4 regions of the Pseudarthrobacter sp. CC4 genome follow, and region 1 is predicted to be linked to each of the others. Evidence: riboswitches for the same ligand, from Rfam matches in the RefSeq annotation. Region 1 holds a riboswitch; each other region holds the start of a gene.

The links. A riboswitch is a leader RNA that binds a small molecule or an ion and turns the genes downstream of it on or off. The one in region 1 is predicted to bind thiamine pyrophosphate.
Region 2: linked by a shared signal. The riboswitch ahead of thiO (glycine oxidase ThiO) and the one ahead of PV768_RS20515 (ECF transporter S component) in region 1 are both predicted to bind thiamine pyrophosphate.
Region 3: linked by a shared signal. The riboswitch ahead of thiD (bifunctional hydroxymethylpyrimidine kinase/phosphomethylpyrimidine kinase) and the one ahead of PV768_RS20515 (ECF transporter S component) in region 1 are both predicted to bind thiamine pyrophosphate.
Region 4: linked by a shared signal. The riboswitch ahead of thiC (phosphomethylpyrimidine synthase ThiC) and the one ahead of PV768_RS20515 (ECF transporter S component) in region 1 are both predicted to bind thiamine pyrophosphate.

What each region holds. Positions count from the first base shown of each region.
Region 1 is NZ_JARCCZ010000041.1:21,982-27,133, reverse strand. Features, by position in the region: gene PV768_RS20525 (energy-coupling factor transporter transmembrane component T family protein) at 1-495, opposite strand, end outside; gene PV768_RS20520 (ABC transporter ATP-binding protein) at 492-2,048, opposite strand; gene PV768_RS20515 (ECF transporter S component) at 2,048-2,671, opposite strand; TPP riboswitch at 2,736-2,876, opposite strand; gene PV768_RS20510 (heme-degrading domain-containing protein) at 2,963-3,505, shown strand; gene PV768_RS20505 (DUF4383 domain-containing protein) at 3,633-4,202, shown strand; gene PV768_RS20500 (iron-containing redox enzyme family protein) at 4,189-5,152, shown strand, end outside.
Region 2 is NZ_JARCCZ010000003.1:1,689-6,840, forward strand. Features, by position in the region: gene PV768_RS02825 (DEAD/DEAH box helicase) at 1-1,000, opposite strand, end outside; gene PV768_RS02830 (hypothetical protein) at 1,027-1,167, shown strand; gene PV768_RS02835 (RNB domain-containing ribonuclease) at 1,305-2,825, opposite strand; gene thiE (thiamine phosphate synthase) at 2,902-3,657, opposite strand; TPP riboswitch at 3,686-3,803, shown strand; gene thiO (glycine oxidase ThiO) at 3,798-5,117, shown strand; gene thiS (sulfur carrier protein ThiS) at 5,114-5,152, shown strand, end outside.
Region 3 is NZ_JARCCZ010000020.1:64,007-69,158, reverse strand. Features, by position in the region: gene obgE (GTPase ObgE) at 1-344, opposite strand, end outside; gene rpmA (50S ribosomal protein L27) at 461-724, opposite strand; gene rplU (50S ribosomal protein L21) at 786-1,094, opposite strand; gene thiD (bifunctional hydroxymethylpyrimidine kinase/phosphomethylpyrimidine kinase) at 1,358-2,905, opposite strand; TPP riboswitch at 2,895-2,992, opposite strand; gene PV768_RS14690 (Rne/Rng family ribonuclease) at 3,122-5,152, opposite strand, start outside.
Region 4 is NZ_JARCCZ010000003.1:323,681-328,832, forward strand. Features, by position in the region: gene thiC (phosphomethylpyrimidine synthase ThiC) at 1-1,532, opposite strand, end outside; TPP riboswitch at 1,527-1,634, opposite strand; gene PV768_RS04260 (amidohydrolase family protein) at 1,714-2,796, shown strand; gene PV768_RS04265 (VOC family protein) at 2,896-3,771, shown strand; gene PV768_RS04270 (hypothetical protein) at 3,937-4,377, shown strand; gene rpsP (30S ribosomal protein S16) at 4,595-5,017, shown strand; gene PV768_RS04280 (RNA-binding protein) at 5,019-5,152, shown strand, end outside.

The DNA of each region.
Region 1 (5,152 bases):
CTCTTCTGCCATCAGGCCCACCAGCCGCATGGCAGCGAGGGTTCCCAGCACGAACCGGTGCGGGAGGCGCGCCTTCTGCGCCAGCGCATCAGCGAGGTCTGTGGGGTCGGTGCAGCTCATCAGCAGAACTGCCGGCAGGGCAATCGCCAGCCCCCGCAGCATGAAGCCCACGCCCAGCTCCAGTGAGCCTTCGCTCATGGTCCAGATGCCGACGTCGATCAGCGTCTTTCCGCTGTCCGGCGCCAGGATGGAGGTGCTCCAGCCTCCCACTGCGGCGGCGAGGATCAGCGGCCAGCCGCGCTGCCACAGCAGTGCGAGCGTCAGGCCGGCCAGCGGAAACAGCAGGACCTCAAAGACCAGTGCCACCGATGCGGACACCCAGTCTATGGAGAGCGCAAGCACGGCCGTGATGAGGAAGACGGCGGCGAACTTGCTGAGGGGGTTCGCCCGGGTCAGCAGCGCGTTGTTGCCGCGAAGGTTCAGCTCCTGCCTCATGGTGCCGCCGGTTCCGCCGCGGCCATCCGCAGTTCCGTTCCACCCAGCGCCGCCGTGAATTCGGCGTCATGGGTCACGGAGACCACGGCGGTGCCGGCATCCAGCAGCTCGGACAGGAACGATGCCAGCTCCGCCCACGTGTTGGCGTCCTGGCCGAACGTAGGCTCGTCCAGGACCAGCACCTGGGGATGCGCGGCCAGGACCGTTGCCACGGACAGCCGCCGCTTCTCCCCGCCCGAAAGCGTGTAGGGGTTGGCATCCACAAGATGGGTAAGCCGCAGGCGCTCCAGCAGTTCGTCCACGCGCTCCTCACCATGGCCAAGGTGCCGGGGGCCAAACAGCAGTTCGTCCAGCACCTTCCCTGTGACGAACTGGTGTTCGGGTTCCTGGAACACGGTGCCGATCCGCTCGATGAGCTGATCGGCCTTCCACTTGTACGGGTCTATTCCGGCGCCGCGGCTCAGGTCCAGCGTGGCCGAAACCTTGCCGGCCACGGGCTCCAGGAGCCCGGCAAGCGTCAGGGCAAACGTGGACTTCCCGGCCCCATTCGGCCCCGTGACGGCCAAGGCGTGCCCGGCCCGGACCTGCGCGGAAATACCTGCCTGCACGGGTACCGGCGGAACCTTCCGGAAGCCGCTGCGCCGCGCCCGTTCACGGGACACCGCCAGTTCCTCGGCAGCGAGCAGGAGGCCACCCGTCCCGCTGGCTGGATCCGCCGCACGCAGCCGGGTGTCCGGAACATAGCCGGGCACCCACACCCCGGCAGCAATCAGCATGCTCCGGGCCTCCCTGAGCACCTGGTCCGGCGGACCGTCCAGCAGCACGGCGTCCTTCGCGTCGGTGCCGGGCTGCAGCACCACGATCCGGTCCACCAGGTCCTTCCACACGGACACCCTGTGCTCCACCACCACCAGGGTGGCGCCGGTCTTGTCCAGGCACCGCGCCACGGCGTCGCGGACCTCCAGCACGCCCGCCGGGTCCAGGTTGGCCGTCGGCTCGTCCAGCAGGATCAGGCCGGGACGCATGGCAAGGATGCCTGCGAGCGCCAGCCGCTGTTTCTGCCCGCCGGAGAGTACCGACGTCGGATGGTCCAGCGGGAGGTGGGAAAGTCCGACGTCGTCCAGCGCCTCGTGCACGCGGCTCCAGATGGCGTGGCGGGGCACGGCGAGGTTCTCGGCGCCGAAGGCGGCGTCGTCACCCACGCGCGACAGGACCACCTGCGTCTCGGGATCCTGCTGCATAAGGCCGGCGCGCCCGCGCTGCTCGCGGGGGGAGGCTCCGTCAACCAGCAGCGAACCCGACTCGTCGGAATCGCCGGCCGCGCCGCCGTCGTCGTTCACATCCCCCAGGACCCCCGCCAAAGCATGGAGGAGGGTGGACTTGCCGGCGCCGGAAGGCCCCAAAAGCAGCACCCGCTCTCCCGGACGGATGTCCAGGTCGAGGGCATGGACCGCCGGCCTGGTGCGCCCGGCATGCCGCCAGCCCCAGCCGCGGGCCGTGACGGCGGCGGGACGCACTGCGGTGGGCGCGCCCTGGCGGGAAGGTGCGGACATCAGGAGAAAACAGGCTCCGTAGCTGCCTTCCGCGACGCGAACGAGCTCAGGACCCCGGTCCTGGCCAGCCCCCGGGTGGCGATCCAGGACAGGGCGCCGGCGATGATCGCGCCGGAGATGGCGGTGAAGACGATGTACACCAGCTTGTCCCCGCCGGAGTAGGCGATGTTCCAGCCCCACGGAGCGAAGGAGTCGTTGAGGCCGCAGAAGAGACCGGCGGCGGCACCGGCCAGCAGTGCCACGGGCAGGTTGAACTTCCGGTACACGAAGATGGCGAAGATGATTTCGGCGCCGAGGCCCTGGACGAAGCCGGAGAACAGCACGGAAGCCCCGTACTGGGACCCCATGAGCAGCTCACCGGTGGCGGCTACCGTCTCGCAGAACAGCGCGGCGCCGGGCTTTCGAATGATGAGCATGCCCAGCACGGCCGGGATCATCCAGCCGCCGGCGATCAGGCCGGTCAGTGGCGGGTAGGTGGCGTTCATGGGGCCGGACACTGCGGCCGCGCCCTGGGACCAGGCCCAGAAAATGACGCCGCCGGCGATGGCAATGAGGGCCGCCACCACGATGTCCACGACTCGCCAGGACTTGCTGCTGGTCTTCTTGACTGCTGTTGTTGCCATGCGATCCTCCTGAGGAACAGGAGGGGAAAGTGGACGCGGCTGCCGGCACTGCTGCCGCTGCGCGCACTTCGAGAACTCGACTCCCTTGCGCCGGTACTAACCGGATCAGGTTCGAGGGTCTGCGGCTGCCCGCACTCTCAGCGCCCACCTGCGGATCCTGGCATTGCCAGTGATGCCCGACGGCGGCGCTCCCCTGTCGTTGAATGTTGCTTTTGCTTGAAATGATTCGTTGCAGAAATACCCTGTTGGGCGTTGTCCAGTTTACACCGCGGCGGGGGTAGATTGTGGGCCATGGCTGCCAATTCCCCGCATGTGACCGACTTCGACCCGGATTCCGATGCCACCCAGCCGGAGGGATCGCTGGCGGCACTGATCGCCCGGATTGAAGGCGAAGTCCGGGAACTGCAGTTTCCAGGCTTCTCCCTCGACGACTCCCTGAACCTGGGACTGCTCCTCGTGGAGCTGGGCAAGGAGCGCGGGCTGCCCATCGCGATTGACATCACGAAGGGCGGGCAGGTGCTGTTCCATGCGGCACTGCCCGGTGCGACGCCGGATAACGATCACTGGATCCGGGCGAAGCAGCGCACGGCGGCACGGTATGAGGTCCCCTCACTGCTGGTGGGATTGCGCGGCCGGCTTCGCGGCGGCCGGATCGAGGACCAGGGATGGTTCGACCAGGGCCGGTACGCGGCGCACGGCGGCTCCTTCCCGCTGTACGTCACCGGAGTGGGCGCCGTGGCCACCGTTACGGTTTCAGGGCTTCCCCAAGTGCAGGATCACGACCTGGTGGTCGAGGCCCTGCGCGAAATGCTCCACTCCGCGGGGGCGGACTGATGCCAAGGCTGGCGGACTGACCCACACTGCACGCACGTCCACCGGCAGCAGAAATATAAAGGCTGCTTAGCATTTATTAGTAATCATGCTTACTATGTTGTCTCCCGGGTTTTGAGGAGAACAGGACATGGCAGCAAGCACCCGCCTGGCGGGCCCACGAACACGCCTGCAAAAGGCCTCCCTCGGAACGGGAATAGTCTTCGTCCTTTTCGGCATCCTGGGCTTCATCCCGGGCGTTACCTCCAACTATGGCTCGTTGGGCTTCGCCGGACCTGGTTCAGGGGCGCTGCTATTGAGCGTCTTCCAAGTGTCCATTCTCCTTAACGCGGTCCACCTGCTCTTCGGGATTGCAGGGGTCCTGATGGCGCGGACGCATCCCCAGGCCAGGAACTTCCTCATCTACGGGGGCGTAACCTACCTGCTCCTGTGGTTGTACGGCTTCCTTGCGGGCGACACCACGCCTGCCAATTTCCTCCCCGCGAACAACGCAGACGACTGGCTGCACCTGGCCCTCGGCCTGGCCATGATTGCGCTGGCCATCATCCTGGCCGCCCGAGGCCCCGCCGTTCCCGCAGGCGTTGCCGGCAGCGACGGCAGCAACAGCGGCGACAACAGCAACCGGTCAGGAAGCCTCAGCGACGACGTCACGGAACCGGCACCAACGCCGCACCTGAAGGAGCACTATGAAAATCCCTGAAGCGCGCGGTCCTGCCAGCACCGCCTTGTTCGCCCTTCTCACGGAGGCGCCCGGCAGCCTTGGCACCCGCCCCTGCGGCCGCACCGCCGATGACCGAACCCTGGACGACGGAACAGCGGCGCTGCACCGGGCGGTCACCGGCCAGTTGGCTGCCACCCCGGACATCATTGGCGACGACGATCTCCAGCTGACGCTCTTCTGCCTCTACGAGCTCCACTACAGCGGACTCGAAGGCGTCAGCGATGAGTGGGAATGGGCGCCGGGACTGATCCAGGTCCGCCACCTGCTGGAAAAACCGTTCGAGTCAGCGCTCAGGCTGGCCGCCCGGGAAGCAGCCGGCGAACTGGAGCTTCCCGCGGCCTCGCGTCCCACCAGCGACGCCGTGGCCGATGTCGTGTTCAGCCTCGCAGCCCGCGACACCGGCCCCAGCCTCTCACGGTACGTGGCAAAGAAGGCCAGCCTGGACCAGCTCAAGGAATTCCTGATCCATAAGTCCATCTACCAGCTGAAGGAGGCGGATCCCCATACCTTTGCCATTCCCCGGCTGGCCGGGCGCCCCAAGGCCGCGCTGGTGGAAATCCAGGCGGATGAGTACGGCGGCGGACGTCCCGAACGGATGCACAGCGCACTTTTCGCCCGCACCCTGCGAGGCCTGGGAATGGCGGACGAATACGGCGCCTACGTCGATTCCGTCCCGGCCGTCTCCCTCGCCGCAGTGAACCTGATGTCCCTGTTCGGGCTGAACCGCCGGCTGCGGGGTGCCATCACCGGGCACCTTGCCATCTATGAGATGACCTCCTCCCAGCCCAACCGCTTATACGGGAGCGGTTTCCGCCGGCATGGATTCGATGCCGCCGTCACCCACTATTTCGATGAACACGTGGAAGCAGACGCCGTCCACGAGCAGATCGCCGGCCGCGACCTGGCCGGCGGCCTCGTCGAGGCCGAAC
Region 2 (5,152 bases), on a different contig from region 1:
AGGCCCGGAGGGCCTGCTCGCGGGCGCCCTGGCCGAGGTCGCCGTGGATGGCGGCGGCCGCGAAGCCCCGGTCCACGAGTTCCTCGGCAACCTTGGCGGCAGTGCGTTTGGTCTTGGTGAAGATGATGGTCCGGCCGCGGCCGCGGGCCTGCAGGATGCGGGCGACAACCTCGATCTTGTCCATGCTGTGCGCGCGGTAGATCAGCTGGCGGATATCGCGCTTGGTGAGGCCTTCATCATCCGGATCAGCAGCACGGATGTGGGTGGGCTGGGTCATGTACCGCCGGGCCATGGCAATGACGGGGCCGGGCATGGTGGCGGAGAACAGCAGGGTCTGGCGGACCGCCGGCGTGGCCGCGATCAGGGTCTCGACGTCAGGCAGGAAGCCGAGGTCAAGCATTTCGTCGGCCTCGTCCAGGATGACGACCTTGACGTTCTTCAGGCTCAGGTGCTTCTGCTTGAAGAGGTCGATGAGGCGCCCGGGGGTACCCACCACAACCTCCACGCCGTTCTTCAGGGCTTCCACCTGGGGCTCGTAGGCCCGGCCGCCGTAGATGGTGGCGATGCGCGCGTTCCGCTTGCGGGATGCAGTCTGCAGGTCGTTGGCCACCTGAACCGCCAGTTCACGGGTGGGGACGATGACCAGTGCCTGCGGTGCACCCGGGACGGCAAGCTTTTCGTAGCCGGCGTCGTCCCGGCCCACTACCCGCTGCAGGGCGGGGATGCCGAAGCCCAGGGTCTTGCCTGTGCCGGTCTTGGCCTGGCCGATGATGTCGTGTCCGGAGAGGGCAACCGGCAGGGTCATGGCCTGGATGGGGAAGGGGTGGGTAATGCCGGCGTCGGCCAGGGACTCCACGATGTCGGCGCGGACGTTGAAGTCCGCGAAGGACTTCTCCTCAATCTCGTGCGGCTTCTCGTCGGAGATGATGGTTTCTTCGGGCTCAAGCGTTTCGGTGCCGGAGTCGTCCGTCAGAAGCTGGTGGGTATGCAATTCACTCACGTGGAGTTTCCTTATTCATTTGGGCAATGGCGCTGCCTGCTCAACGGGCCGGCCGGCAGGCCGTTCCGGAGCACGCTCAGGCGCGCAAGCAATTCCAGTGGAAGCCGATCGCGGGCTATCTTTATGCTGGCACTGGTGACCAGCGGGTGGTTCTCAAGATCGCGTAGGGGCGGGCTTGTTGGTTTCAAATCAAGGAAATCAACGACCGGGCATCCATTTCTACCTCTTCAGTCTAGCCGCAAGGGCACCGAAATCCGGCTTTTGCCCGCACTGCGGGCCGGATATGCCACAAAACCGCCCCGGGTCACGGCGCCTTCGGCACCAGCTCGAAATGCACTTCACGGGTAGCGATGTCCGAGGACATGAGGCGCACCCGGACCTTGGTTCCGGCCTCCAGTTCACCGGCGCAGCGCGCTGTCACTGCAGGTTCGGCGATCTGGATGATCCCGGAGCCGCCGTTGCCGTTCTTGCCGTTGCCGTTTTTGCCCTTGCCGTTGCCGTTCCGGCTCATGCCGCCGTTCCCGTTCTCCTTCTGGGGCTTCGACCCTGAAATCACGATCGCGTCGAACTCCTGTCCGATGTGGTTGATCAACAGTGCCGCCTCCACCGTGTCCAGCGCCATTCGCTCCATCCGGGACGCCAGCTGGTCCGAGCCCGCCATGATCTCGGGAAGCGACGGCAGGGCGTCCCGCACCCACGCGGGCACCTCGCCGCCATTGCTCAAGGCCTCGCAGGTGACCAGCACGAAGCGGTCCACCAGGCGGCGAAGCGGGGCGGTGGTATGGGCGTACGCGGCGCCGATGGCGGACTGAACGGCGTCATCCGGGACGGTGCCGTCAAAGGCCGTATAGGCGGCCCCACGGAAGAGCATCCCTGCGGAGTGGAGGATTGCGAGCTGGCGGGGATGGGTGGGGTCCAGGCTGCGGAGGTATTCGCCGTAACTGACTTCGCCGTCCCAAGGCTTTCCGAGGGCCTCTGTCTGCAGCCGGAAATGGTTCAGGGAACGCTCGTCCGGGGCCGGCATGGTGCGCAGGATGCCCACTTTCCCGGCCAGCATGAGCTGTGCGGCTGCCATGCCGGTCATCAGCGATATCTGTGCGTTCCAGTCCTCCACGGGCAGCTGCGGGGCGGCGGCAATCCGGTAGCCGCCGTCGGGAAGCTGGACAATCTCCTGGTCCGGCATGTTCAGGCTGGCACCCTCCCGGGCGCGCTCCAGCTCCACGCGCTTGAGCCCCACCTCTTTAAGGAGGCGCAGCACAGGGGAAGGGCTGCCGGCGTCCAGTTCCGCCTGGGCGCTTTTGTAGCTGAGCTTGGTGCGGCTGCGCATCCGGGCACGCCGCACGGCCACGGCCGTGACCTCCGCGTCAACGTCAAGACGGAAGTCCCACACGAACGCGGAACAGTCCTGTCCCGGCAGGAGGCTTCCCGCCCCCTCGCTGATGACTTCGGGATGCAGCGGTATGCGGCCGTCCGGCGTGTAAAAAGTCTGTCCCCGACGCCGCGTCTCAGCGTCCAGCGGGCCGCCGGGAGTAACAAACGCCGGCACGTCGGCGATGGCATAGAGAACGTGGTAGCCGTTGCCGTCCCGCTCGATGAACAGCGCCTGGTCCAGGTCGGTGGACGATGCCGGATCGATGGTAATGAATTCAACGAAAGTCAGGTCATGGGACGGCAGCTGCAATGCGGAAACCGCGGCCTCGGCGTCCTTCACGGCATCATCAGGGTAGGCGCCCGGCAGCTCAAGCTCACTCCGGAGCGCGCCCAGCGCCGCTTCGAGTGCGTTGGTGTGCTCGTGGACATTGGGGGCCAGCCGATGGTGTGACACGAAAATCAGCGTAGCCCGAATTTCGTCAATAGTGCACGGAAGCGGCCCGGAGAGGCACGGCAGTTCCGGCGCGGGATTATGGGCGGGCGGCGTCCAGGGCGCTGAGGAGCGAAGCGGCGGCCGCGGCGGGATTGTCAGCCTCGGTAATGGCCCGCACCACCACGATCCGGCGTGCGCCGGCTTCCACCACCTCTTCGACGTTGGAGTGGTCGATGCCGCCAATTGCGAACCAGGGGACACCGCCGTCGGGCGTGTCCTCCTGCCCGTCCGCCCCGGCAACAGCCGTGGCGGCGTACCTCACCAGGTCAAGCCCGACGGCGGCCCGTCCGGGCTTGGTGGGTGTTGCCCACAGCGGCCCCACGCAGAAGTAGTCCAGCGCCGAGGGGCCCGCGGCGGCAGCCAGGGCGGCGTCCACCTGCTCCGGGCTGTGGCTGGACAGGCCGATGGCCGCGTTGCCGTTCAACAGCGTCCGGGCCGCCTTGAGGGGCAGGTCCTTTTGGCCGATATGGAACACCGGGGCTCCGGACAGCACGGCGATGTCCGCCCTGTCATTCACCGCCCACAGCCGGCCGTGCCGCACCGCCGATTCCTTGAGTACGGCCAGGAGCTCCAGCTCCTCGGCGGCTTCGATGGACTTGTCCCGCAGCTGGATGATGTCCACCCCGCCCGCGAAGGCGGCATCGACGAACTGCCCGAAATCGCCCCGCTCCCGGCGCGCGTCCGTGCAGAGGTAGAGGCGTGCGGCCTGCACGCCGGAACTGCCTTCGGCGTTGAGAAAGGCGTCGGTAGCCGGGACGGGGGATGCAGCGGCAGGAGGGTGGGACACATTCATGGGTGCCAGCCTAGTTCCTCTACACTGGGCCTCGTACTGCGGGAGCCGCGGCAGCTGTCATAAAGCGCCGGGCTGAGAGGGCGTCAGAGCCGACCGCTTGACCTGATCCGGCTAATACCGGCGTAGGGAAGGAGACACTTATGCCCAATGCGCTCGACGCCCCGTACCGGCCCGCGCCCGGCTCCGCACTCAAGGCCGACGTTGCGGTCATCGGCGGGGGAGTCATCGGCCACGGCATCGCCTGGGAGGCGAGGCGGTCCGGATATTCAGCGGTGGTAATCGATGACGCCCCCGGCTCCGGTGCCAGCTGGGCCGCGGCGGGGATGCTTGCCCCGGTGAGCGAACTGCATTACCAGGAGGAGGACCTCCTGGAGCTCATGCTGGAGGCCTCCGGGCGCTGGCCGGGTTTCGCCGCTGGCCTTGCCGCGGCTGCCGGTTCGGATCCCGGGTATCTTACGACGCCGACCCTCGCCGTGGGTGCCGACGCTGCGGACCGGCAGGCGCTGCTGGACCTGCGCGAGGTGCAGCAGGCCAATGGACTGACGGTTGAGCCCCTCACCATCCGTGAAGCCCGGCGCCGGGAGCCGCTGTTGAGCCCGGCCATTGCCTCGGCGCTGAATACACCGGCGGACCACCAGGTGAACCCCAGGCTGCTGGTCGCCTGCTTCCGCCGTGCCCTGGCCCGGCACGCCGGCGGAACCGGCGGAAGCTTCGTGGCCGGAGCCGCCGAGGGCTACGCCGTGCCGGACCGGGCAGCGGGCCTGCTCTGGCGGGACGGAGCCGTCGCCGGTGTCACGCTGGAGGGCGGAGGAACGGTGGCGGCCAGGGAGACCGTAGTGGCCAACGGACTGCACGCTGCGGCCCTGACCGGGCTGCCGGAAAAGCTGCACCTGCCGTTGCGGCCGGTCCACGGTGACATCCTTCGCCTCGCCGTCCCCGCCCACCTCCAGCCGCTGCTGACCTCCACCGTCCGCGGACTGGTCCGCGGGATCCCTGTGTACATCGTCCCCCGGCAGGACGGCACCGTGGTGATCGGGGCAACGCAGCGTGAGGACGCACTGGGGAAGGACAGCGGAACCAGCGCGGGGGCAGTGTCGGCAGGGGGCGTCTACCAGTTGCTGCGCGACGCCCAGGTCCTGGTGCCTGCGGTGGCGGAACTTGAGCTGCTGGAATGCACGGCCCGGGCCCGTCCCGGCACACCTGACAACGCCCCGCTGCTCGGGCGGGTCCCCCTGGAGGACGGCCCGTCAGGGCAAAGCCGCGTGGAGGGGCTCATCATTGCCACCGGTTTCTTCCGCCACGGCGTCCTCCTCACCCCGGCAGCGGCCGCGATATGCCGGGACCTGCTCGAAGGCAGAGAGGACCCCCGCTGGGCCCCCTTCAATCCCGGCCGCTTTTCCGGCGTCGCCGTTCGGCCTGCTGCAGCGGCCACCCTACCCAACCCCAAGGAGACAGCATGAACATCACCCTGAACGGAACCGGACATACAGTCGCC
Region 3 (5,152 bases), on a different contig from region 1:
TACTCGGTGCCTTCGCCCACGAGGTCGGCGAGGACGGTGCCGTCCTTGGACTTGACCACCGTGCCGTCCGGAACGGGCAGGATGAGCGTCTCGCCGTTCTTTCCGCCGCGCCAGTCCCCCATGCCCGGGCCGCCGTTGGTGGCGTGGCGGTGGGGCGCGTGGTGGTAGTCAAGGAGCGTGGTGGTCTGGTGGTCCACGCGAAGGATCACGTCGCCGCCGTTGCCGCCGTTGCCGCCGTCGGGACCACCCAGCGGCTTGAACTTCTCACGGTGGACGGAGACGCACCCGTGGCCGCCGGTACCGCCGGATACGTGCAGTACTACCCGGTCTACAAAGCTGGCCACGTGGATCTCCTCAGTGCTGTTTCCTGGACACCCAAGGGCGCCAAGACGATTGTAATGCGGTTAAAAGAACAGTGGAGCGGACCACATGGCCCGCTCCACCGCTTCAGAACTGGTTGTTACTCTGCAGCTGCAGCAGCAACGATGTTGACGACGCGACGACCGCGGCGGGTGCCGAATTCAACGGCGCCCGGGGTCAGGGCGAACAGGGTGTCGTCGCCGCCGCGGCCAACGCCGGCGCCCGGGTGGAAGTGGGTGCCGCGCTGGCGGACGATGATCTCGCCTGCGGAAACTACCTGGCCGCCGAAGCGCTTGACGCCGAGGTACTGTGCGTTGGAGTCACGACCGTTGCGAGTGGAGCTCGCACCCTTTTTATGTGCCATCTGAAATGCCTGCCTCTAAATTCTGGGGAATCTGCTGAAAAACCTGAACAGTAACGGAAGGTTACTTGATACCAGTGATCTTGACCTTGGTCAGTTCCTGGCGGTGACCCTGGCGCTTCTTGTAACCGGTCTTGTTCTTGAACTTCTGGATCACAATCTTAGGACCACGGAGGTCCTGGAGGATCTCAGCCGTAACAGTTACCTTGGCCAGGTCAGCAGCGGCGGAGGTGACCTTGTCACCATCAACCAGGAGCAGTGCGGGCAGCTGAATGGTGCTGCCAGCTCCACCGGCGACGCGGTTCAGGGTAACGAAGTCTCCAACGGAAACCTTCTCTTGGCGGCCGCCTGCGCGGACAATCGCGTACACCACTTGGGAACTCACTTCTCTCGACGTTTATTACAAATTTGCGTGCGGAACCCGGTTCCATAATTGGTTGGGCTCTCGCTGTGCCTCAACGCCGTGGGGTCATAACCCAAGTGTTGGCGTAAGCACCGAAGATCTAGAATACGCTAGTTTTGGCTTCGGCCGCAAATGAGGCTGGTTCCGGCGGGTTGTCTGTGATAGGTACCACAACACATTTCCTTGGCCGGGGGGTGCCCCACCATAGTACCGGCGCGGCGGCCGTCCGGACGTCAGGAATGAAGGCGCGGCGCGTCGAAAAATTCAACTTCCAGGCGGCAGGACTGCCTGAATGCCGTGGCCATGGCGTCCTTCTCATGCGCCGGAGCGGTGCGCCCCGCACTGTCCACAATGGCAACCGCCCTGCGGGTGGCCGCGGCGAAGTCCTCATCCGCGTATGTGCGCAGCCACTCCGCGTAGGGATGGCCCGCCGGCTCCCCGGCAGCCACGAACTGTGCGTGGAGCGTTTTGCCCACCTCCGCGTACAGCCAGAAGCAGGGCAGGACGGCTGCCGCCAGCACGGCATAACTGCCCGACGCCGATGCCGCCACCAGGTGGTCCACGTAGGACTTGGTCACGGGTCCCAGCTGCGGCTCAACGGTCCGGGTACTGAGCCAGGAGCGGTGCAGTTCAGACTCGACCTCCAGGCATTGCGCGGCGGAACGTGCCCAGAAGAGTTGCTCTGCCTCGGTGGGGGCCAGGGCACTTGTCCGCGCGAGCACCCGTGAATAACCGTTGAGGTAGATGGCGTCCTGGGCCAGGTAGTAGCCAAACTGTTTCTCGGCCAGGTCCCCGGAGGCCAGGTCCCGGATAAACGCCAGGGAATAGATGGCTTCCAGGTGCTCCTCCGCTTCAGCCCACAGCCGCGCCGCGAAGCTGCCTTCAGCAGGCTCCGGCTGAAGGTGGTGGAAGTGGTGGACTGGTCCGTTGCCCGTACCCACCTGCAGCGACTCCGAGGCCTCCAGCGCGCCGGACAGCCAGGGCTTGACCTCCCGGAGGGCTGCCTCCCAGTCCCCCAGCCGCACCTGGACTGTGGCCATGGCTGATGACAGTGAACAACCGGTGCCGTGGCTGTTCAGCGTTGCCACCCGCCTGCCCGGGACCACCACCACGTCCTGGCCAAGCGTGCCTGCAGTGTTGACAAGGGCGTCGGGGCATTCGTCCCCGGCCAGGTGTCCGCCCTTCACAAGCACCGTCGCCCCGGTGGCGGAAGAGAGCTCGCGGCCCTGTTCCAGGGCGCCTTCCCAGCTCTCCTGCACGTTCCCGCCCACCAGCATGGCAAGTTCAGCCAGGTTGGGCGTGATGAGGTGCGCCAGCGGCAGCAGCTCACGAAGTGCGGCTTCGGCGGATTCCTGCAGGAGCCGGTCACCGCTGGTGGCCACCATGACAGGGTCCAAAACCACGACGCCGGGACGGACTTTTTCGAGCCACGCCCGGACAGCTTCGATCACCGCGACATCACCCAGCATCCCGATTTTCACGGCGTCGATGCTGATGTCCTCACTGAGCGCGTCAAGTTGCCGGGTGAGGAAGGCAGCAGGGGGTACGTGGACGCCGCGTACGCCGCGGGTGTTCTGTGCGGTGAGGGCAGTGATGGCGGCCATTCCGTAGCCGCCGTGGGCCGCGATGCTTTTCAGGTCCGCCTGGACGCCGGCTCCGCCGGACGGATCCGAGCCCGCGATCGAGAGGACCCGGGGCACGTGCCGCCGCTGGCCGGACTGTGCTGCAGGGGCAGGGGCGCCCTGAGGGGTGGCAGCGGGCAATTCGAGAGTTGAAGACAAGAGACATCCCTTCGCCGGTGCTAGCCGGACAGGTTCAACGGGTGTGGATCTCAGCCGGCTCTGTGCGCGGCACCCCGTGTCGGTTCACCAGCCTAGCTTTTTTGCGGTACGCAGGGCGAAGGTGACGCAGTGCGACTGGTGCGGCCTTAAATGCCGGATGCCCGGCCGTCCACACGTGGTGGGCGGCCGGGCATCCAGCGTGTCGCGTGCGGTGGCCTAGAGTTCCGAAGCGGGAACCCCGACACCCAGGATGATGGGCTCCGCGGCAGGCTTGGCGTTGCCTGGCGCAGGGGCACCTGCCTGGTCAGCTTCCGGCGCCTTTGCAGAGTGTGAATGCCCTGCCGCCGCGGCGGGGACATTCTCGTGCTGCTCGACGGAGGTCTCGTTGGCCGCACCCTGGGCGCGGCTGGCGCTGCGGTTGCGGCGCGCCCGGCGCGGGCGGGACTGTTCCAGGGTGTGGTCGGAATAGTCCTTTTCGCGCAGCGCATGGGCAGCCTGCAGCGGCTCAGGCCGGACCTGCGGCGACTCCGCCTGCGGTGCCTGGACGTGCTGCGGTGCTCGGACCTGCTCCGGTTCCCGCTGCTCCTTTACCGGCGCCCGCCGTTCGGGCTGACCGGCTGCGGCTTCCGCGGCAGGGGCAGGCTCACCGAGGTGGGCGAAGGCTTCGGCGAGCCGGTCCAGCGTCAGGGCCGGCTTCGGCTGCTGCTCCTCCGCGTGCTCCACGAACGGCAGGGCAACCTTCTCCCCGCCAAAGGTGAGGACGGCGGCAGGCCGGGAGGCGTCGCCGTCGTGCTTCTCAGGTTCCGCCGGCTGGACCTGCGGAGCCTGCCGGGCCGCGGCTACCTCATCGTCGTGCAGGTGGGCGGCGTGTGCTGCCGCAGCAATATTGGCAAGGGCAAGCCTGGTGGCTTCGGCCTTCGCGTGCCGCTCGGCGTCCGTGGGGTCGGGGTGGACCGTGTGCACGTGGAGGGCGGCTGCAGGAGCAGCGTCCACCTGCTGGCCGCCGCGGCCACGGCGGCGCTTCCGGTCAGGACGGACGCCGGGCTGGCTGCTGTCCCCGCGCTGGGCCTCAGCGCGGTGGCTTTCATTCCGGACGTCCGGGCGGGCGTCCGAGCGCTGAACGTGGTGTTCGGCCGCCACGATATTGGCCCGGCGGTGCTCCACGGGGTCATCGTGGGTCACCACACCGCGGCCGGCGCAGGCCTCGCACTGCTCGCCAAACACTTCAAGCAGCCCGGTGCCCATCCGCTTGCGGGTCATCTGCACCAGGCCAAGGGACGTGACTTCGGCAACCTGGTGCTTGGTGCGGTCGCGTCCCAGGCACTCCACCATCCGACGGAGGACGAGGTCGCGGTTCGATTCCAGGACCATGTCGATGAAGTCGATGACGATAATGCCGCCGATATCGCGCAGGCGGAGCTGGCGTACCACTTCCTCCGCAGCTTCCAGGTTGTTCTTGGTGACCGTCTCTTCAAGGTTGCCGCCGCTGCCGGTGAATTTGCCGGTGTTGACATCCACAACAGTCATGGCCTCGGTGCGGTCGATCACCAGCGAGCCGCCGGAGGGCAGGAAGACCTTCCGCTCCAGTGCCTTGTGGATCTGTTCGTCGATCCGCCATGCGCTGAAGATGTCCTGGTCCTTGGTCCACTTCTCGAGGCGCCCCACCAGATCGGGAGCAACGTAGGTGACGTAGGCCTCAATGGTGTCCCAGGCTTCCTCGCCGGAGACGATCAGCTTGGAGAAGTCCTCGTTGAAGACGTCGCGGACCACCTTGATGGTCAGGTCCGGTTCGCCGTACAGCAGTTCCGGAGCAAGGATCTTGGTGGAATTCGACTGGCTTTCGATGCCTTCCCACTGGGCCCGCAGCCGGTTGATGTCGTGGGTCAGCTCTTCCTCGGAGGCGCCTTCCGCAGCGGTCCGGACAATAACGCCGGCCTGCTCGGGGAGGCGGTCCTTGAGGATCCGCTTGAGGCGGTTGCGTTCGACGTCGGGCAGCTTGCGGGAGATGCCGGTCATGGAACCGCCGGGAACGAAGACCAGGTAGCGGCCCGGCAGTGAGATCTGGCTGGTCAGGCGCGCGCCCTTATGGCCCACGGGGTCCTTGGTGACCTGCACCAGGACGGTGTCGCCGGACTTGAGCGCGTTTTCAATGCGGCGCTGCTTGCCCTCGAGGTTCACGGCCTCCCAGTTGACTTCGCCAGCGTACAGGACGGCGTTGCGGCCGCGTCCGATGTCCACGAAGGCTGC
Region 4 (5,152 bases), on a different contig from region 1:
TCGAAGCGTGCCTTGGACAGCGCATCATCGCGCTCGTGCGCCCCCGGGTGGCCCTTGGCAAGGTCTGCCGCGTGTGCGGCGATCTTGTAGGTGATCACCCCGGTCTTGACGTCGTCCTTGTTGGGCAGCCCCAGGTGTTCCTTCGGGGTGACATAGCAGAGCATGGCAGTGCCGTAGCGTGCGATCTCCGTGGCACCGATGGCCGAGGTGATGTGGTCGTAGCCCGGTGCAACGTCGGTAACCAGGGGCCCGAGTGTGTAGAACGGCGCACCCTTGCACAGCTCCTGCTGGCGCTCTACGTTCTCGCGGACCAGGTGGAACGGGATGTGCCCCGGACCTTCCACCATCACCTGCACGTCGAATTCCCAGGCGCGCGCCGTCAGCTCAGCCAGTGTGTCCAGTTCGGCGAACTGGGCAGCGTCGTTGGCATCCGCCGTCGCCCCTGGCCGCAGCCCGTCACCCAGGGAGAAGGCGACGTCGTACTTCGCGAAGATTTCGCACAGCTCATCGAAGTGCGTGTAGAGGAAGTTCTCCTGGTGGTGGGCCAGGCACCAGCCTGCCATGATCGAACCGCCGCGGGACACGATGCCTGTCACCCGGTTGGCTGTCAGGGGCACGTAACGCAGCAGGACGCCGGCGTGGATGGTCATGTAGTCCACACCCTGCTCGCACTGTTCAATGACGGTGTCGCGGAAGATCTCCCAGGTAAGGGCATTGGCTTCCCCGTTGACCTTCTCGAGGGCCTGGTAGATGGGGACGGTGCCGATGGGGACGGGGGAGTTGCGGAGGATCCATTCGCGGGTGGTGTGGATGTCATCGCCGGTGGAAAGGTCCATGACGGTGTCGGCGCCCCACTGCGTTGCCCACTGCAGTTTGTCCACCTCCTCCGCGATGGAACTGGTAACGGCCGAGTTGCCGATGTTGGCGTTGATTTTCACCAGGAAGGCCTTGCCGATAATCATCGGCTCGGACTCGGGGTGGTTGATGTTGCTGGGGATGATGGCGCGGCCCGCGGCCAGCTCGCTGCGGACCAGTTCAACATCGCAGTTCTCGCGCAGCGCCACAAAGCGCATCTCCGGGGTGATCACGCCCTGCCGCGCATAGTGCATCTGCGTCACGGTCCTGCCGTCGACGGCGCGGCGGGGCACGGGGCGCGCTCCCTTCCACTCGGCGCTGGCGGCGCCGCGGCGGACAGCCGAGCGGCCGTCGTCGAGCAGGTTCCGTTCCCTGCCGCTGTACGCCTCGGTGTCTCCGCGTGCTTCGATCCAGTCCGTCCGGAAGGCTGGGAGGCCGACGACGGGGTCGCTGCCAGGTCCTGCCGTCCGGTAGGTCCGGAACGGCCTGTTCGGCGTCCCGTTCGGGGAAGGTTCCAGCGCAATCTCCGTCACCGGGACCCTGATCCCCGTGCCGGCATCCTCAAGGTAGGCCAGTGAATGGGATTTCAGGGACTGGGTCACCGTTGGCTGGTTGCCGGCTGCTCCCATCGCCGGACGGTCTTGGGCAGGGTTCAGCTGTGCATTTTGTGTACTCAAGGAATACTCACTTCCTTCGCCGGCATTACCCGGACAGGTTCAACGGTCGCAGGCTGCGTCAGCCCGATCTCAGCCCCTGCAGGGGCACCCGTGTGGTCAAGATGTAAGCTACCACACGCCCCCGGAAGGGCGGCGTCACATTTGCGGGTGCTAGCCTGACCGGGCATCGAAAGGAAGCCCGATGGCAGACATCATTCACTTTCGCGGACCCGTCCTGACCGCCCCGGACCGGGTACGCCATGGACTCTGGTCGGTGGACGGCAAGCTCACGTTCAGCCGGCCAACTGCCCCTCCGGCGCGGGAGCTCGACGGCTGGGTGCTGCCGGGATTCGCTGACGCCCACTGCCACATCGGACTGGGCCCCGCCGGCCCGGTCGAACCCGCCCTTGCACGGGAACAGGCGCTGGCTGACCTCAACGCCGGAACCCTGCTGGTCCGCGACGCCGGCTCACCTGCCGATACCCGCTGGATGCAGGGCGGCCGGGACTTTCCGGTGCTGATCCGGGCAGGACGGCATGTGGCCCGCACGCGCCGCTACCTGCGCGGCTTTGCGGCGGAGGTCGAACCCGACGGGCTCGTGGAGGCCGTGCGGAAGCAAGCACGCGACGGCGACGGCTGGGTCAAACTGGTGGGCGACTGGATCGACCGGAGCGCCGGCGACCTCGCGCCCTCCTTTCCTGCCGCCGTCGTCCGTGACGCTGTCCAGGCTGCCCATGATGAAGGTGCCCGGGTCACGGCGCATTGCTTCGCCGAGGACACCCTGGACCAGATGCTGGACGCCGGCATTGACTGCATTGAGCACGCCACGGGGCTGCTGCCCCGCCACCTGCCCCGGTTCGTGGAGCAGGGCGTGCCGATCGTGCCCACCCTCATCAACATCGCTACCTTTCCTGACATAGCGGAGCAGGCAGACGCCAAGTTTCCGCGCTACGCCGCCCACATGCGCGCCCTGTGGGAACGCAGGCTGGAACGGGTGGCGGAGGCCCATTCCGCCGGCGTACGCATCTTTGCCGGGACGGACGCAGGCAGCGTGGTCCGCCACGGGAGGATCGCAGATGAGATCCTCGCCCTGCACGGGGCCGGCCTGCCCATGCCTGCGGCCCTGGATGCCGCCTGCTGGGCAGCCCGCACGTGGCTGGGAGCGGACAACCTGGAGGAAGGCGCGCGGGCCGACGTCGTGGTGTGCCGCGAAGACCCGCGGACCACCCCGGAAACGATCAGGGCGCTGGAACACGTGGTGCTGGGCGGCCGCATCATCCGCTGAGTTATTTGAGGCCGCCACTTGGAATAAATTGAAGCTTCAAGTAATTTTAATATGTGACAGGCCGCCGACGGGACGGCCTCCAATACAAGGAGCCTTCAAATGACCGACGCAGCCGCCCGCCAGGACCTCCTTCCTGCCGACCTCGCCATGGGCACCGTGATGCTCAAGGTGGGCGACATGAAGGTCATGACCGATTACTACCAGCGGGCCCTCGGCCTGGAGGTCGTCGCGGAGCAGGACGGCGGGCTCTACCTCGGCCGGCTGCAGAAACCGCTGGTGCACCTGGCTCCCGCTCCGGGCCTGACGCTTCCGGGCCGGGGAGAGGCCGGCCTCTTCCACACCGCGCTGCTGTTCGAGAACCAGGCAGACCTGGCCGCGACCATCGCCACGGCCGCGCAGTTTGAACCCCGTTCCTTCACCGGCAGCGCAGACCACCTTGTCAGCGAGGCCTTCTACTTCACCGACCCCGAAGGCAACGGGATCGAACTCTACTGGGACCGGCCGCGCAGCAGTTGGTCCTGGAACGGCACTGACGTGGTGATGGACAGCCTGGCCCTTCCGCCGCAGCGCTATTTGGAGCAGCACCTCACTGAGGAGTCCCTGGAACGCCAGCGGGGAACCGTTGCGGGCGTGGGCCATGTGCACCTCCAGGTGGGCGACGTCCAGACCGCCCGCGACTTCTACGTGGGGACCCTCGGCTTCGAAAAGACCGCAGGCTGGCACGGCCAGGCCCTGTTCGTCTCGGCGGGCCGCTACCACCACCACATGGCAATGAACGTATGGAACAGCCGCGGCGCGGGGCCGCGCAAGGACACCCTCGGCCTGGGTGAGGTCCTCATCGAAGTGCCGTCGGGGGACGACGTCGGCGCCCTCGCCGACCGCCTCAAGGTTGCCGGTGTTGCCGCCCACCACACCGGAGCCGAACTCCGGTTCGAGGATCCGTGGCGCAACAGGATCCGGGTGGCAGTCCGCTGACCGGCGCACTCCCGGACAGGGGCTGCGTGCCGCCGCAGGGGTTGTCCGCCGGCTGGTACCGCCGGGAAGGCCCGGCGGTACCTGTACTAGGCTGAAACCGAACTGCCGGGCAGCGCGCGCTGCATCCCGGCGGGCCGCACCGTCAACGGAATGAGGGCACTTCCCATGGGCTTCACCGAAATCTTTGTTGCCACCCACGACGCCGCACTGAAGCGCGGCGGCATCCTGGACAAGGGCGGCAGCGCCCCTGCCGGCGACGCGGTCCGGATCCCGGGAATCAGCGACTTTGAAGTGGAACAGCTGGGCGACCTGGCCGGAACCGCCGTCCATGCCGGCGGGGCAGACTATGAGCTGACCATGGTGGACGTGGCGAGCGATTCGCTCCTTGCGGTTCCGCCCGCGATGGTGCGTGCCCTGGCCGACCTGCTCTCCTATGAAACCGAAGGGGAGGGCGACGTCCTCGACGACGTCGCTGAGCAGTGGGCGGCGCAGGATGACATGCCCTTCGATGCCGCCCAGGCGCGCACCTACGTGCGGCAGCTCGCTGAAATGGCCAGCGGAATCGCCGACTCGGAGCGCACCGGCCTCTACGTCTGGTCCGCCTGAGCCGTTCCTGCCCCGTCTGTCCGGGCGCGGCGGGGCCGCGCCAGGACGTGTCAAGTCGAAATCCGAACGCTGATCTGGCACAATAAACAGGTACTCGATCTGCGTGGCCCCTCTCTCCGCGTCAGGATCCTGTCCTTCGAGCCCGCAAGTATGGCCCGCCCCACGGGTGCAGAAAGCCGGGTTCACCCCCTTTTCTGAAACAGGAGTGACCACAACAGTGGCCGTAAAGATTCGCCTTAAGCGCTTTGGCAAGATGCGCGCACCGTACTACCGCATCGTCGTCGCGGACTCACGCACCAAGCGTGACGGCCGTGCCATCGAAGAAATCGGCAAGTACCACCCCACCGAAGAGCCCTCATTCATCGAGGTCAACTCCGAGCGTGCGCAGTACTGGCTGTCCGTCGGCGCCCAGCCGTCCGAGCAGGTCGCCGCGATCCTCAAGATCACCGGTGACTGGCAGAAGTTCAAGGGCCTGCCGGGCCAGGAAGGCACCCTGAAGACCAAGTCTGAGAAGGCTGCCTTCGTTGCCCCGGAAAAGGGTTCCGTGATCATCCCGGAAGCCATCACCAAGAAGGCATCCAAGTCTGATGCAGCCGAAGCACCCGCCGAGGCCGAAGCAGAGACCACCGAGGCTGAGTAGATTGCTGGCAGAAGCGCTGGAACACCTGGTCCGCGGAATCGTTGATTCCCCGGATGACGTCAAGGTCAGCTCCAAGAACAACCGCCGCGGGGACACCCTCGAAGTGCGTGTTCACCAGGACGACCTCGGACGGGT